One region of the Thalassospira sp. ABL2_045 genome, then DNA from elsewhere that is predicted to be linked to it. Evidence: riboswitches for the same ligand, from Rfam matches in the RefSeq annotation. Region 1 holds a riboswitch; the other holds the start of a gene.
What was found. A riboswitch is a leader RNA that binds a small molecule or an ion and turns the genes downstream of it on or off. The one in region 1 is predicted to bind cobalamin.
Positions count from the first base shown of each region.

Region 2: it holds a riboswitch for cobalamin, as region 1 does, so the genes downstream of both, ACXAIA_RS10810 (ribonucleoside-diphosphate reductase subunit alpha) here and ACXAIA_RS06295 (DUF4198 domain-containing protein) in region 1, are expected to answer to the same signal.

Region 1 is NZ_JBSWYV010000003.1:66,900-74,126, forward strand. It holds gene ACXAIA_RS06285 (cobalt ABC transporter permease) at 1-185, opposite strand, end outside; gene cbiM (cobalt transporter CbiM) at 178-852, opposite strand; gene ACXAIA_RS06295 (DUF4198 domain-containing protein) at 869-1,666, opposite strand; cobalamin riboswitch at 1,837-2,033, opposite strand; gene ACXAIA_RS06300 (DUF924 family protein) at 2,185-2,727, shown strand; gene ACXAIA_RS06305 (glycosyl transferase family protein) at 2,787-3,851, opposite strand; gene yaaA (peroxide stress protein YaaA) at 3,877-4,653, opposite strand; gene ACXAIA_RS06315 (peptidylprolyl isomerase) at 4,848-5,168, shown strand; gene ACXAIA_RS06320 (DUF1491 family protein) at 5,252-5,602, opposite strand; gene ACXAIA_RS06325 (peptidoglycan DD-metalloendopeptidase family protein) at 5,603-6,397, opposite strand; gene ACXAIA_RS06330 (hypothetical protein) at 6,482-6,967, opposite strand; gene ACXAIA_RS06335 (DUF599 domain-containing protein) at 7,152-7,227, shown strand, end outside.
Region 2 is NZ_JBSWYV010000006.1:111,996-119,222, forward strand. It holds gene ACXAIA_RS10795 (ArsJ-associated glyceraldehyde-3-phosphate dehydrogenase) at 1-166, shown strand, start outside; gene arsJ (organoarsenical effux MFS transporter ArsJ) at 172-1,398, shown strand; gene ACXAIA_RS10805 (PhoH family protein) at 1,738-2,493, shown strand; cobalamin riboswitch at 2,673-2,901, shown strand; gene ACXAIA_RS10810 (ribonucleoside-diphosphate reductase subunit alpha) at 3,009-5,963, shown strand; gene ACXAIA_RS10815 (ribonucleotide-diphosphate reductase subunit beta) at 5,987-7,099, shown strand; gene ACXAIA_RS10820 (cation diffusion facilitator family transporter) at 7,185-7,227, opposite strand, start outside.

The DNA of each region.
Region 1 (7,227 bases):
TTGCCTTCAGGATCGAAAACCTCGACAAGCGTGTTTTCGGCCATATCCCCGCTTGAAAAACCGATCTCGCCTTCAATGTTTGCGCCACTGGGAAACACCGACGCAATGACCTTGTGTGCCTGCACCGGTCCAGTCCCAAGCACCATTACCCCCAAAGCGAGGGCGACCATGAAAGCCTTAGCCATTGGAAGCCTCGCCCGCCTGCTTTGCGTTAAGTGCCGCCGCCTGCAATTGGAAATCGGTTATCGGGTCTGCGGGCTGTAACAAGGCCGGTTTGACCTTCGCAATCAGATAAACCGAAGCCGCAGAGATCAAACCTTCGACAATCATGATCGGGATGTGCGCAAAGAAGACAAGCTTCGCCGCCGCGACGAATCCATCCCCGCTAAGCGCAAGGGACACCGCCACACAAAGCGTTGTTAGCGCAATTGAAAACGCCCCGGCAATGCCGCCCAGAATAGCGGCCGTCACGGGGTTGCTGCGCGACACCATGCCGCGGAACAAGAGCCCCGCCAGAACGGCTGGAAACGCGATATTGACCGTATTGACGCCAAGAACCGTCAAACCGCCAAAACCAAAGAAGATCGCCTGCAGCAAAAGCCCCACAAACAGCGCAGGAAAGGCGGTCCAGCCAAGCACCAGCCCGGCCAGACCGCTCATGATCAGATGCACACTGGATGGTCCCACCGGCACATGAATAAGCGAAGCAACAAAGAATGTTGCCGACAAAACCCCGGTTGCGGGAATTTTATCGATTGGCAGTTTCCGCAAGCCCAGCCCAAGCCCGGCCACTGCAAGAACGCCCCCGCCAATCAAGACTTCCGGTGCCAGCGCACCATCCACAATATGCATCTGTTTTGTCCCTCGCCTATTTCACATCATAGGCGCGAACCCACAGGACTGCATCCTGTGAAAGCTCTTTGCCCTGAAATTCTTTTTCAGGGCCGCTGCCAAGTGCTGCAAATCCCCAAAACCCTGCCTTGGGGACACCAAAGGTGAAATACCCGTTTTCATCTGAAATTGCCACCACAGCACCACCTGGCATCGGCGATGCGGTTGGTCCCTGTGGTGTGTTGCTGGCCATATCGGGTTCTGCGGCCATGTACTCGATCTCAATCTCGCTACCCGCGACCGGCTGTCCTTCGCTTAGAACACGACCGGTGAAGGTTGAGCCCGCGACGATATTGGTCGGACGATTGAGCGGCAGAATTTCGGTTTTGAGCCCTTGTGGCTCCATCCAGTCAGTCGGAATTTCGTTGCGGTTCACATAGGATTTCGTGATCTGCTGGATGTAAATGTCTTCGCTTTCCTCGTAATACGGGCTTGGCACGACAACCATCACGTAATCGCCGCTGCGGCGAAGGGAAAGCACACCATCAAAGGCCGCGGCCGAGTTCGCTGAACCTGTGAAAGTGATCGGCGAAAGCGTTGATTTCAAATCAATTTTCTTACCACGATTGATCGCGTAAAATTCCAGCGGCTCGACCATATCCATGACATGGCCGTTTTCGAACGGATGCCAGAAAATCAGCTTTACCGGCTGATCCCCGGCCTTGGTCACGTTTACTTCTGGCGTATAGGCCAACTGAAAATGTGCTTGGGCCGGCATGGTAGCCGACAGCACACAGGCGCTTGCGATTGCAAGCTTTCCAAGAGTCTTCAACATATAATCGTCTCTTTCTCAAACGATGCACGCAGGACAAAGGCCCCACGCGCAGGGTCAGGACAAAGAACGATAGGATGGCTGGAAGCAAGATTGCGGATCTTATCAAGACCGTGTGTACCCCTGCAACCTGACGCTCACCCCGGCGTCCAACAGTTTGATACCAAGTGCCAGGCACTCGGCAGTCAAAGGCAGGTCTCCTGGCTCGCGGTTTGAAAAGCACTACGCCTTCCCGGTATATCCCAGTGGCATATGCAGTGCTCGGACCGCTTACAGTTGCGGGGGCAGCCGTGGCCTTGTCACGCATGACGCACCACGTTCCCTTTTAAGTTGATCCATTCAGATCAACACCAAAGACACTGTCATAATCCACGTGCGACGGATCGCTGTCAACTCTTTGCCCGGTTGTGGGGCCATAATCTTTTGGGTGATGGCTTGACCTCATTGGAGCGCCGGGCAAAGATCATCACCACCTTTGGCGACGGGCTTCAAATGCCCGCATTACGATGGGCGGAAACATCATGACACCTGAAACGGTTCTTGTTTTCTGGTTCAAGGAACTCGAAGAAAAACAGTGGTTTATCAAGGACACATCCCTTGACCGCCACATCACCGAACGGTTTTCCGATTTTCATGCCGCCGCTTGTGCGGGGGAGCTGTTTACGTGGCGCACAACACCCCATGGGCGTCTGGCCGAAATCATCGTTCTGGACCAGTTTTCGCGTAATATGTATCGCGATCAGCCGCAATCCTTTGCGTTCGATACGATGGCATTGGTACTGGCCCAGGAAGCGGTTGCCTTGGGGCATGATCGCAAATTGGTGACGCCGCAGGAGCAGGCCTTTTTGTATATGCCCTATATGCATTCAGAATCCGAAATCATCCACGAGGTCGCTGTCGATCTGTTTTCTCAGCCGGGTCTTGAGCGCAATTACGAGTTCGAGCTGAAGCATAAAAAGATCATTGATCGTTTTGGTCGCTACCCGCATCGCAACGACATACTTGGCCGCACCTCAACGCCAGAGGAAACAGCGTTTCTCAAGGAGCCCGGATCATCTTTCTAAGCATGAAAAAAGGGACGGTTTCCCGTCCCTTTCATTCGGCTCGCCAAACTCCCAAACGATCAGCCAACATCCCGGTCGCGATTATCCCACCAGTCTTGAACAAGATTTTCGGCCTCGTCCATATAGTCGGCCTTGCCTGCAAGGAAGGCTGCCATGGCCGCACTGCCCTTGATCTTGGCTTCGGCGGGCGTGTCTTCAACGTCGCCGCGCCACACACCGAGAAAATGTTTGAGCGATATCGGGCTTTGTTCTTCGCCGTCCTTGGCGGTTTTGGGCAGCATCGCTGGCCAGCGCACATCATTGAGTTCCCCATTATCAAGCATCCGCAGGTCCACATGCTTGTAAGGGGTTCTTTCGGCCTCGCCCCCGCCGCCCTTGATCACACCAATACGTGGCAGTTCCAAAAGCTTTCCGGTTTCCCGATGAACATCGAGGAACGCCGGATGAAACACGCCGAGAAACGCCGATTTTGCCTGCAACGGGTTCAGCAAACGAAGCAGTGTATTTACCGGACTGCGCAAACCAAGCAACGGACGCAGACCAATCAGTTCTTGAAGTTTCGGATGCATATGGCGCAGCGGCAGATAGGCAAATCCCTTGGATGCGATATCTGATCTGGCTTCTTCGGCAGACATGGCAATCGGCAGTTTCAGCGCCTTGATGGCGGCCTCTGTGCCCATGCCATTGACCAGATGCGAGTTATAGCCATGCATCAGGATTGGCACACCGTTCTGCGACAGCAATAGCGCGGAAAGCACAAACCACGGCAATCCACGGGTGCGACCCGCCGCATAGGACGGCCAATCGAGTGCTGGACGATCAAGATTTTCGTCCTCGCCCTCTTCATCCGGTTCAAGACGGGCGGCCTTGCGGACGGCCTCGATCATGCCAGCGAGTTCTTCAGGCGTTTCTGCCCGATAGCGCAGCATCAAAAGAAACGCGCCAAGCTGGATCGGTTCGACCTCATCGCGCAGGATCATCGAGAACGCGTCAAATGCTTCCTCGCGGGTCAGGCTGCGTGACCGGCCCGGCCCACGGTAAAACGTCCGCAGATAGCCCGAAAACGGGTGCGATTCTGGTAAGGCATTCTCATCCTCGAGCTGTTCAAGATGCTCGTCGGTCATAGGGCTTCACCGGATAGTTATGTCGTTACTGGTCGTGGACGCGCGTAAAGACCCACTCTGTCTCGGTCGAGAGGTCATCCTGATAGCTGTAGCCATCCACGTTGAATTTCTTGAGCTCTTGCGGGTCTTCGATCCGATTGTCAATCATATAGCGCGCCATCATGCCACGCGCACGCTTGGCCGAGAAACCGACAACCTTGGCCGCACCACCCTTTACCTCTTTGAAAACAGGGGTAATAACCGGGCCATCAAGCACCTTGGTCTTGATCGATTTGAAATACTCGTTCGAGGCCAGATTGATCAGGCTGCGATCCTTGTGACCCTTGGTGATTTCATTGATTTCTTTTGAAATCTTGTCATCCCAGAACGCATACAGGTCCTTGCCACGCGGATTGGCAAGGCGCGTTCCCATTTCAAGACGGTAAGGCTGCATCAAATCACGCGGCTTCAACAGGCCATATAGGCCTGACAGCATCCGGAAATGATCTTCGGCCCAATCAATGTCTTTGGCCTTCATTGTATCAGCATCAAGACCGACATAGGTGTCTCCACGAAACGCGAAGATCGCCGGTTTTGCGTTGGTCTTGTCAAACGGGCGCGAAAAATGCTGAAAACGCTGATAGTTCAGATCGGCAAGGTTTTCGCTGATCCCCATAAGCTTCATAAGATCGCTGCGGCTTTTTTTGCGCGCGACATCAATAAGTTCTTCGGTGTCATCCAGAAATGCAGGTTGGGAAACAGACATTTCAGGAACGTCGGTTTCGAAATCAAGCTTCTTGGCCGGGGACACAACAGCAAGCATCAATCTGCCTCTTCTCTTTCATCTCGGTTCGATTTGTCGTAACAAGCCACAAGGCATGGGCAATGTCTAGGGCCCAACCCCATGTACAGGAGTATACGGCTGTGCATGGGCTTGGACCCTTGGCGTTAACCATAAACTTCTAATTTTGCAGAAAATCTGTCTGGCGCAAGCTTTGACGGAAGAAAGGACCCATTATGAGTGAACAAGTTCGCGCGTCGCACATTCTTCTGATGTATGCCGGTTCGGCCCGTTCGACCGCCACCCGCACCAAGGACGAAGCCCTGACCGAAATCAACGCGCTCAAGGATCAGGTTGCAAACGGTGCCGATTTTGCCGGACTCGCCAAAGCCAACTCTGACTGCCCGTCCGGCCAGCAGGGCGGCGACCTTGGCTTCTTTGGCCGTGGCATGATGGTTCCGGAATTCGATGCCGCAGCATTCAGCATGGATGTTGGTGCGACGTCTGACGTTGTTGAAACCGATTTCGGTTACCACCTGCTGCAGCGTACCGCCTAAGCACCCGCTTACGCGTCATGCACTAAAAAAGGCTGGCATTCGTTTGCCAGCCTTTTTCTTTTCAGTCGTGTCAGTAGCGCCCTTCAGAAATCAACAATCGGCGCATCAAGCGCGTACTGTCCCTTGTGATCTTCAATCTCGAGCACCCAGACGTCCGGGTCGAACCCAACCTGCTTGCGCCAGTATTCATCACAGGAAAATTCGGTTTCTCGCCCCCCGTCCGGGCTGCCAGCGACCAGCATCCAGCCCAGATCGCCATCAAGCGTCGTGACCCGAGAATAGACGAAACATCCGTTTTCAAACCGGTTGAGCTTCAAAAGGACCGCTCCGGCGTCCTCGTTACCCTTGTGGGCCACCATGGCTGTAATCAGGTTCGCCTGACAAATCGCGATCTGTCCTCGCACCCATAGCCCGGCTTTAAGGCGCGGCTGCATCTATACCCCTTCCCGCGTTGCGGTGACGTTTTCTGGCATTTGCAGGATCAGGTTCGGGTTGGGACAGATACTTTCCCAGATATCCCATTCGGACGGCTTGGCTGCGCCAAAGAAGTCGCCTTCGCGGCCGAGCATATCGAAAATGATCTGGAAATGCAGATGCGGGATCCAGTCGCCATTGATCGGGAAGTCTCCAAAGCTGCAGAACAGGTCACCCGCCTCAATTTCCTTGCCCTTATAGAGCCCTTCAAGGGATTCGCGACTCAGATGGCCATACAGCGTATAGAATTTGATGCCCGCCGCCGGTTCATGCTGCAAGATGATGGTCGGTCCATAATCAAGGTGCAGGTTGTTGTCGGCAAAGCTGTGCACAACGCCATCAAGTGGCGCGAATACCGGGGTATATGCCGGGGCAAACAGATCAATACCAAGATGCTGACTGCGGGCTTCGCCATCGTTTTTGAACTGTTCGGACTGATAGCAGATCCGGTCTTCACGATAGCGGCCAATGCCAACCGGCGCGCTGGCATCCGCCAATTGCTGCCACATGATTTCGGTCTGGCGTGCCGGATCGCTCTCGCCGCCAATTACGACATCACCGTTTGATGAGAAATCATAGACGATCTTCGCACAGCTTTTGAGATCGCATTCCATGACCGAGCGGAAACCATCGCGGTTCGCTTCGATCCAGGCGCGCAAGCTTGCGGCCTCTGGCATCGGTTCCTGGCCTTGTGCAAGGCGATCCTGATAGGTTTGAAGGCGTTGGGCTGCGGCAGTCGATCGCAAAGCGGTCACGGTGATGGCTCCGAAACAGAAAAAGGCAGGGACGATGCCCTGCCTTTAGCTACATGATTATATAAGTGATCGGCAAGCTTTGGCTTACCAGTTGGTCACTTCGTATTCACAGGACACGTCATCATCATCGGTGTCGGTCAGTGCAACCGTCAGACGGCGCATCTGCGGGTTGAAGCGTTTGATGAAGTTGAGCAGCAGCAGCGATTCTTCGGAAAGCTCGCCTGCGTCTTCGTCATCTTCATCCAGTTCACACAGCTCAACCAGCTCAAGGAACAGTGCGCCGAGTGCGCGTTTGACGTCTTCACCGCCTTTAAGGCCGCCGGTCAGATCGCCAAGCGGGCCCAAGTCGATTTCGAGTTTGCGCAGATTTGCGCTCATCTGATCGATGGCATCTTCATCAAGGACCATCTCGGCCGCGATCATATGCGTGCCGACTTCGTTGATGTTCATGAAACCGACGAACTCAAACAGGTCATCCTTGGTACGACCGTCTGCCAGCAGCTTTTCGGTATGTGCTTCGAATTCTTCGAAGTCGATATCTTCGCCAAGATCGTTTTCAAGATCGCTCATGTCGCTCTCCAATCAAAATTTGCGCTGCTGATACTCTGGATTGCGGGAAAACTCAACCCGGACTGGTGACATGGCCATCTGCTATGCAGCCATCACATTGCCTGCCAAACAATATTGCGAACGATAACGCATTATCACTAGGATTAGAATTGATCTGATCGACCGGCTTTGAATGGAACCCGATATGCCCACCTTTACGCTTCTCGACATCATCGCATTTTGCTGGGCCTTTGCCTGGTGGGTTGGCTACACTCTGTTTG
Region 2 (7,227 bases), on a different contig from region 1:
CGATTACCTGAATGACAGCCGGTCTTCGATCATTGATGCGGGATCGACCATCGTGATTGACAAAAGACAGGTCAAAATTCTGGCCTGGTATGACAATGAGTGGGGATATGTCTGCCGCATGGCGGATTTGACCGTCAAAGTCGCGCAACATCTTTTGGGGAACTAGGGCAAATGTCCGCCGCAATCCGCAACTATGCGCTGGTCACCGGGGCCTATTGGGGCTTTACACTGACCGATGGGGCGCTGCGTATGCTGGTGCTGTTGCACTTTCATGCGCTGGGCTATTCGGCGTTTGAAATCGCTCTTCTGTTTATCCTGTATGAAGTGGCCGGGATCGTCACCAATCTGGTTGGCGGGTGGCTGGCGCAGACGCGTGGATTGCGCTTTACACTGTTTGCCGGACTTGCATTGCAAATAGCATCCCTGACCGCGCTATCATTTACCAATCCGGACTGGCTGCCCGCCATTTCGGTCGCCTATGTCATGGGGCTTCAGGCGGCATCGGGTGTGGCCAAGGACCTGACCAAGATGTCGAGCAAGTCGGCGATCAAGGTTCTGGTCCCGGCTGACGCCGAAGGCGCGCTTTTCCGTTGGGTGGCACTTCTGACCGGATCGAAGAACGCGCTTAAGGGCATCGGCTTTTTCATGGGCGGTGCGCTTTTATCCTGGCTTGGGTTTTCCGGAGCGCTTCTGGCGATGGCGGCGGGTCTTGCGCTGACACTTACGGCAGTTGCCATCTCGCTCGGTTCTGCGATGGCGGGCCCGGCAGACGCAATGAAGCCGAAATTCCGCGATGTGTTTTCACGCGATCGCAAGATCAATGTCCTGTCGGCGGCCCGGCTGTTTTTATTCGGATCGCGCGATATCTGGTTTGTTGTCGGGTTGCCGGTGTTTCTGGCGTCCGAGCTTGGCTGGAGCCATATCGAAGTTGGCAGCTACATGGCGCTTTGGGTCATCGGCTATGGCTTTATCCAGGCCATCGCGCCCAAGATGTTGCGGGCAAAAACCCGCGAGCCGGATGGCCGGACAGCGCAAATCTGGATTTCGGCCCTGATTGCGGTGTCCGCAATGATTGCCGCCGCCATCACGCGCGATATCGCGCCTGAACTTGCGGTTCTGGGCGGGTTGCTGGTGTTCGGGGTGGTTTTTGCCATCAATTCATCGCTGCATTCCTATCTGATCCTGGCCTATGCCGAGGGCGACAAGGTCGCGATGAATGTCGGGTTTTATTATATGTCGAACGCCATCGGGCGATTGACCGGCACGGTGCTTTCGGGGGTGGCGTATCTTTATGGCGGGCTGGTTGGCTGTCTTGTGACATCGATTGCGTTTTTGACGCTTGCCTGGGTGATCAGTGCCGCCCTGCCATCGCGATCAGATGTGTCAATGCAGGGTTGATTGAAAAAACTTCCTTCGCAGATGCGGGATAAACATCTGAAAAGACTCACAATCCTGTTTCATGAAAATTTAATCGCGCAAAAACCCGTGACAAGACACTGCATATAGGGGTACGATTCCAGTCAACGGTCAATAACTGGACCGCAGGAGGGGTTCCCGAGTGCCGCGAAAAAGCGTCTTAAAACGAGAATTTTCGCCCCCCGGATCGCACATGCAACATGCTGTGACCGGCGGAAACTCCTACCGCCACTTCCATCGCAAGATGAAAATTGAATGCGCGCCTTTCCATGACGGAATGGCGCGTTTTGCTTTTTTGGCAACTTTGTTGAGGTGATCGTCATGGGTAAGCGCGCAGCACGTCGTCGTAACCGTCCGCAACAGACTACTACCAACGTTCATGAGCTGTTTGATGAAAAGAATGCCGACTGGCATCCACTTGGCGAGACAGAGCAGAAAGGACAACGCGATCAAAGCTACCGCCGCAACATCCGCCCGAAAAGCGAGAACCAGGCAGCCCTGATGGAGGCCATCGACAACTTCAATCTGGTGATGGCCCTTGGCCCGGCCGGGACCGGCAAGACCTATATCGCGGTATCAAAAGCTGTCGAGGCCCTTGATAACGGCGATATCGCTCGCATCGTTCTGGCGCGGCCGGCGGTCGAAGCCGGGGAGAATATCGGCTTTCTGCCCGGCGATGTCGAAGCCAAAATGGCCCCGTATCTGCGCCCGCTTTATGATGCGCTCAATGACCGTCTGGGGGCCAAGCGCCTTAAGACTTATATTTCCGATGGCACGATCGAAATTGCACCGATCGGCTATATGCGCGGTCGCACACTTAACAACGCCTTTGTCGTGATCGATGAAGCACAGAACTGCACATACGGGCAGCTCAAGATGCTGGTCACCCGGCTTGGCTGGAATTCAACCATGATCCTGACCGGCGATCCGGACCAGACCGACCTTTTGCCGGAAATGTCGGGTCTTTCGGAAATGTCCGAACGGCTTGAAAATGTTGATGATGTCGCCTGTGTCCAGTTGCGCGACAAGGACATTGTCCGCCATCCATTGGTCGCAAGCATGCTTACCGTTCTGTAACCTCCGATATCGAATTCCGACACAGCAAACCAAAGAAGAAAAAGGCGGGTCTTTCGGGACCCGCCACTTTTTTTGCCAACAGAGATGTTTGGCAGAAATTCTTGGCTTCGCGCCAAATCGCGTAAAACGGGAAATCCTGTCAAGAAAACATATATATTGACGAAAAGTGCAGACCGGACCCAATATCTAGACATCACGGTCCTTCGCGTCGACCACAGAGTTGGTGCGAAGGCTAAGAGGGAATTCGGTGCGTTTGAGCCTTTTTCAAACAAATCCGGAGCTGCCCCCGCAACTGTAAGCGGAGAGTGTCTTTCGCAAAATAACCACTGAAACCCTTCGGGGTTTCGGGAAGGTTGAAAGACGCATTGACCCGCAAGCCAGGAGACCTGCCGTGAGCATGAGTTAACATTCACGGGCGGGGTGTCCCGGTGGAGTGCTTGCGATCTGGCAATTTGTTGCCATCCATCCCTGCATACCTCCGTTTGGCCTTTGCCCCCAAAAAATTGGGGCTAACGATGTCAGCAACTGTCGAAATGGAACGGCCAGCCGTTTCCAATCCATCACCACAATCGCAAACCGAATTCCAAGTCATTCGTCGCAATGGCTCGGTGACCAATTTTGACCCTGCCAAGATCAAGGCAGCACTGACCAAGGCATTCCTTGCCGCAGAGGGCGAAACCGCATCCGGATCGCATCGCGTCCATGACATTGTCGATGCACTCGCCGAACAGGTAACCGCCACCCTTTTACGCCGTGTTGCACCGGGCCATACCCTTCAGATCGAAGACATTCAGGATCAGGTCGAACTCGCCCTGATGCGCAGCGAGCACCACAAGGTCGCACGTGCCTATGTGCTGTATCGCGAAGACCGCGCCCGGGAGCGCGCCAAACTTGAAACACGCAAGAAAAAGAAAAAGCCCGATGCCCCGCTGATCAACGTAACCCAGCCAGACGGCAGCAAGGCACCGCTTGATTTCGACCGCCTGACCACCGTGATTTCAGAGGCCTGCGGCGCGCTTGAAGGGGTCAGCAGCGACCCGATTTTTGAGGAAACGCGCCGCAACCTTTATGACGGTGTGACCACGGATGAGCTGGCGTTGGCCCCGATCATGGCGGCCAGAACCCTTGTTGAACGTGAACCGAACTATGCCTTTGTCAGTGCGCGACTTCTGCTTGATAAACTGCGCGCCGAAGCACTGAGTTTTGTATCGGGCCGCCCGGAACAGGCCACCCAGGCCGAAATGAGCGAACGTTACGCCACCTATTTCCCCGCCGCCCTCAAGGTCGGGATCGAGGCCGGACTGATTGATGGTGAGCTTGCCAAATTTGATCTCAAGAAGATCTCGGCTGCGATCAAGCCGGAACGCGATCTGAATTTCCAGTACTTGGGTCTTCAGACGCTTTATGATCGTTACTTCCTGCATGTCAAAGGATCGCGCTTTGAATTGCCGCAGGCCTTCTTCATGCGGGTTGCCATGGGGCTTGCCATCCGCGAGATCGACCGCGAAGCCAAGGCGATCGAGTTCTATGATCAGCTTTCGACCTTTGTCTTCATGGCATCGACCCCAACGCTGTTTAACGCTGGCACCTGCTGTCCGCAGTTGTCTTCCTGCTTTCTGACAACCGTGCCTGATGACCTTGATGGCATCTTCAAGTCGGTCAAGGATAACGCCCTGCTGGCAAAATATTCCGGCGGGCTTGGCAACGACTGGACCCCGGTGCGCGGTCTTGGCGCACATATCAAGGGCACCAATGGCCAAAGTCAGGGTGTGGTTCCGTTCCTGAAAGTTGCCAATGATACCGCGATTGCGGTCAATCAGGGCGGCAAGCGCAAGGGGGCGGTTTGCGCCTATCTTGAAACCTGGCACATCGATATCGAAGAGTTCCTTGATCTTCGCAAAAACACCGGCGATGACCGCCGCCGCACCCATGACATGAACACCGCCAACTGGGTGCCGGATCTTTTCATGGAACGCGTCATGGCCGAGGGCCCGTGGACCCTGTTTTCACCTGATGACACGCCCGATCTGCACGATCTTTATGGTGCGAAATTCAAGGCCGCCTATGAAGAATACGAAGCCAAGGCCAATAGCGGCCTGATCAGCAATTTTAAAACCGTGCGTGCGGTCGATCTGTGGCGGCGCATGCTGACCATGGTGTTTGAAACCGGTCATCCATGGATCACCTTCAAGGATCCCTGCAATATCCGCTCCCCGCAGAACCATCGTGGTGTGGTGCATTCATCCAACCTGTGTACGGAAATAACTCTGAACACATCGGCGGACGAGGTCGCGGTTTGTAACCTTGGTTCGATCAACCTGATGGCGCATGTGACCGAAAACGGCCTTGACCATGACAAGCTTGCCAAAACGGTAAAAACCGCGATGCGCATGCTTGATAACGTGATCGACATCAATTTCTATACCATCCCCGAGGCACGCTATTCAAACCTGCGCCATCGCCCCGTTGGCCTTGGTTTGATGGGTTTTCAGGATGCCTTGCAGAAGATGGGCATTGCCTATGCCTCAGACCAGGCAGTTGATTTCGCCGATGAAAGCATGGAGGCGATTTCCTATCACGCCATTTCCGCATCCGTAGACCTTGCCGAAGAACGTGGCCGCTATGAAAGCTTTGAAGGGTCGCTTTGGTCGCGCGGTATTCTGCCAATTGATTCCATCGAATTGCTGGCCGAAACACGTGATGAATTGAATGTTGATCGCATCCAGCGTCTGGATTGGGAAACGCTTCGTGGGCGTGTTCAGTCCATTGGCATGCGCAATTCCAACACCATGGCGATTGCCCCGACGGCGACGATTTCCAATATCTGTGGGGTTAGCCAATCGATCGAGCCGGCCTACCGCAACCTGTTTGTCAAATCGAACATGTCGGGCGATTTCACCGTGGTGAATGCGGCCCTTGTCCATGACCTCAAGGAACGGGGTATCTGGGACGAGGTGATGATTTCGGACCTGAAATACTATGACGGCAGTGTTGGGCAGATTGACCGAATCCCCGACGACCTCAAGGCGCTTTATGCCACGGCGTTCGAACTTGATTCGTCTTGGCTGATCGAGGCCGCGGCACGGCGTCAGAAGTGGCTCGATCAGGCGCAATCACTGAACCTGTATATCGCCAATCCGTCCGGCAAGAAGCTTGGTGACCTTTATCGTCTGGCTTGGTTGCGTGGGCTCAAGACCACCTATTACCTGCGCTCAAGCGCCGCAACCCATGTCGAAAAATCAACCCTCAAAGGCACGGATGGCAAACTGAATGCGGTTGGCAACAGTCCGGCTGCAGCAGCCCCAAGCCCGACACCTGCGGCCGTCGTGACAGCATCGCCATCACCAAGCCCGGCAGCGCGTCCATCTGCCGTGGTGGATAGCAAACCAAAAGATGATGACATCACGGGCGGGGAAGTCTGGGGCAAGGCCTGCTCCCTTGACGATCCGGATTGCGAAGCCTGCCAGTAACACCAAAAACGGGAACGAGAACCATGCTTGATTGGGTCGAAGACGAAACCCCTTCTGTAAACAACACCGAAGATGCGGGCAGCGATGCCACCGGCCTTGGCGAGATTGACCGACGCGGCGGTCGCGTTTCGGTCAGCGAAAAGGCGATGATCAATTCACGAGCTGACGTAAACCAGCTTCTGCCGTTGAAATATGGCTGGGCTTGGGAAAAGTATCTCGCCGGCTGTAACAACCACTGGATGCCGACCGAGGTTTCCATGCAGGCCGATATCGCACTTTGGAAATCGCGCGATGGCCTGACCGAGGATGAACGCCGGATGCTGAAACGCAATCTGGGTTTCTTTGCTGCCTCGGAAAGCCTTGTCGCCAACAATATCGTGCTAGCGATCTATCGCCACGTGACCAACCCGGAATGCCGACAGTATCTGCTACGTCAGGCATTCGAGGAAGCGGTTCACACCCATACCTTCCAGTACATTGTTGAAAGCCTCGGCCTTGATGAGGGTGAACTGTTCAACATGTATCGCGAGGTACCCTCGATCACGGACAAGGCTGCTTGGGCACTTGATTACACCAAGCATCTTGATGATCCGAACTTTGCCACGGGCACACCGGAACGCGATCAGGACTTCCTGCGTGATCTTGTCGCGTTCTATGTCGTGTTCGAAGGCATGTGGTTCTACACCGGCTTTGCCCAGATCCTGTCGCTGGGCCGTCGCAACAAGATGGTCGGTATTGCCGAGCAATATCAGTACATCCTGCGTGATGAGAGCATCCATCTCAATTTCGGGATCGATGTCATCAACCAGATCAAGGCGGAAAACCCGCATTTGTGGACGGCTGCGTTCCAGGAAGAAGTGCGTGGCATGTTGGGTGACGCCGCCGAACTTGAAGCTGCCTACGGGCGTGACACCATGCCCAACGGCTTCCTTGGCCTGAATGCCGAGCTGTGTGAACAGTATATGCACTTCATCGCCAACCGCCGCTGCGGCCAGCTTGGCCTGAGCCCGGTCTTTGCCGAAGTGGATAATCCGTTCCCATGGATGTCAGAAGCCATGGACCTCAAGAAGGAAAAGAACTTCTTTGAAACCCGGGTGATTGAATATCAGAACGGTGGTGCGCTGAGCTGGGATTAATCCGAACGATCGCCCCGAAAACCAAACAACGGCTGGCATTGGAAAATGTCAGCCGTTTTCTGTTATTCCAGTCGCGCAAGCCTACTTAGCGCCCCATGGCCGCGACTTCGCCGCCGGTATTATTGACC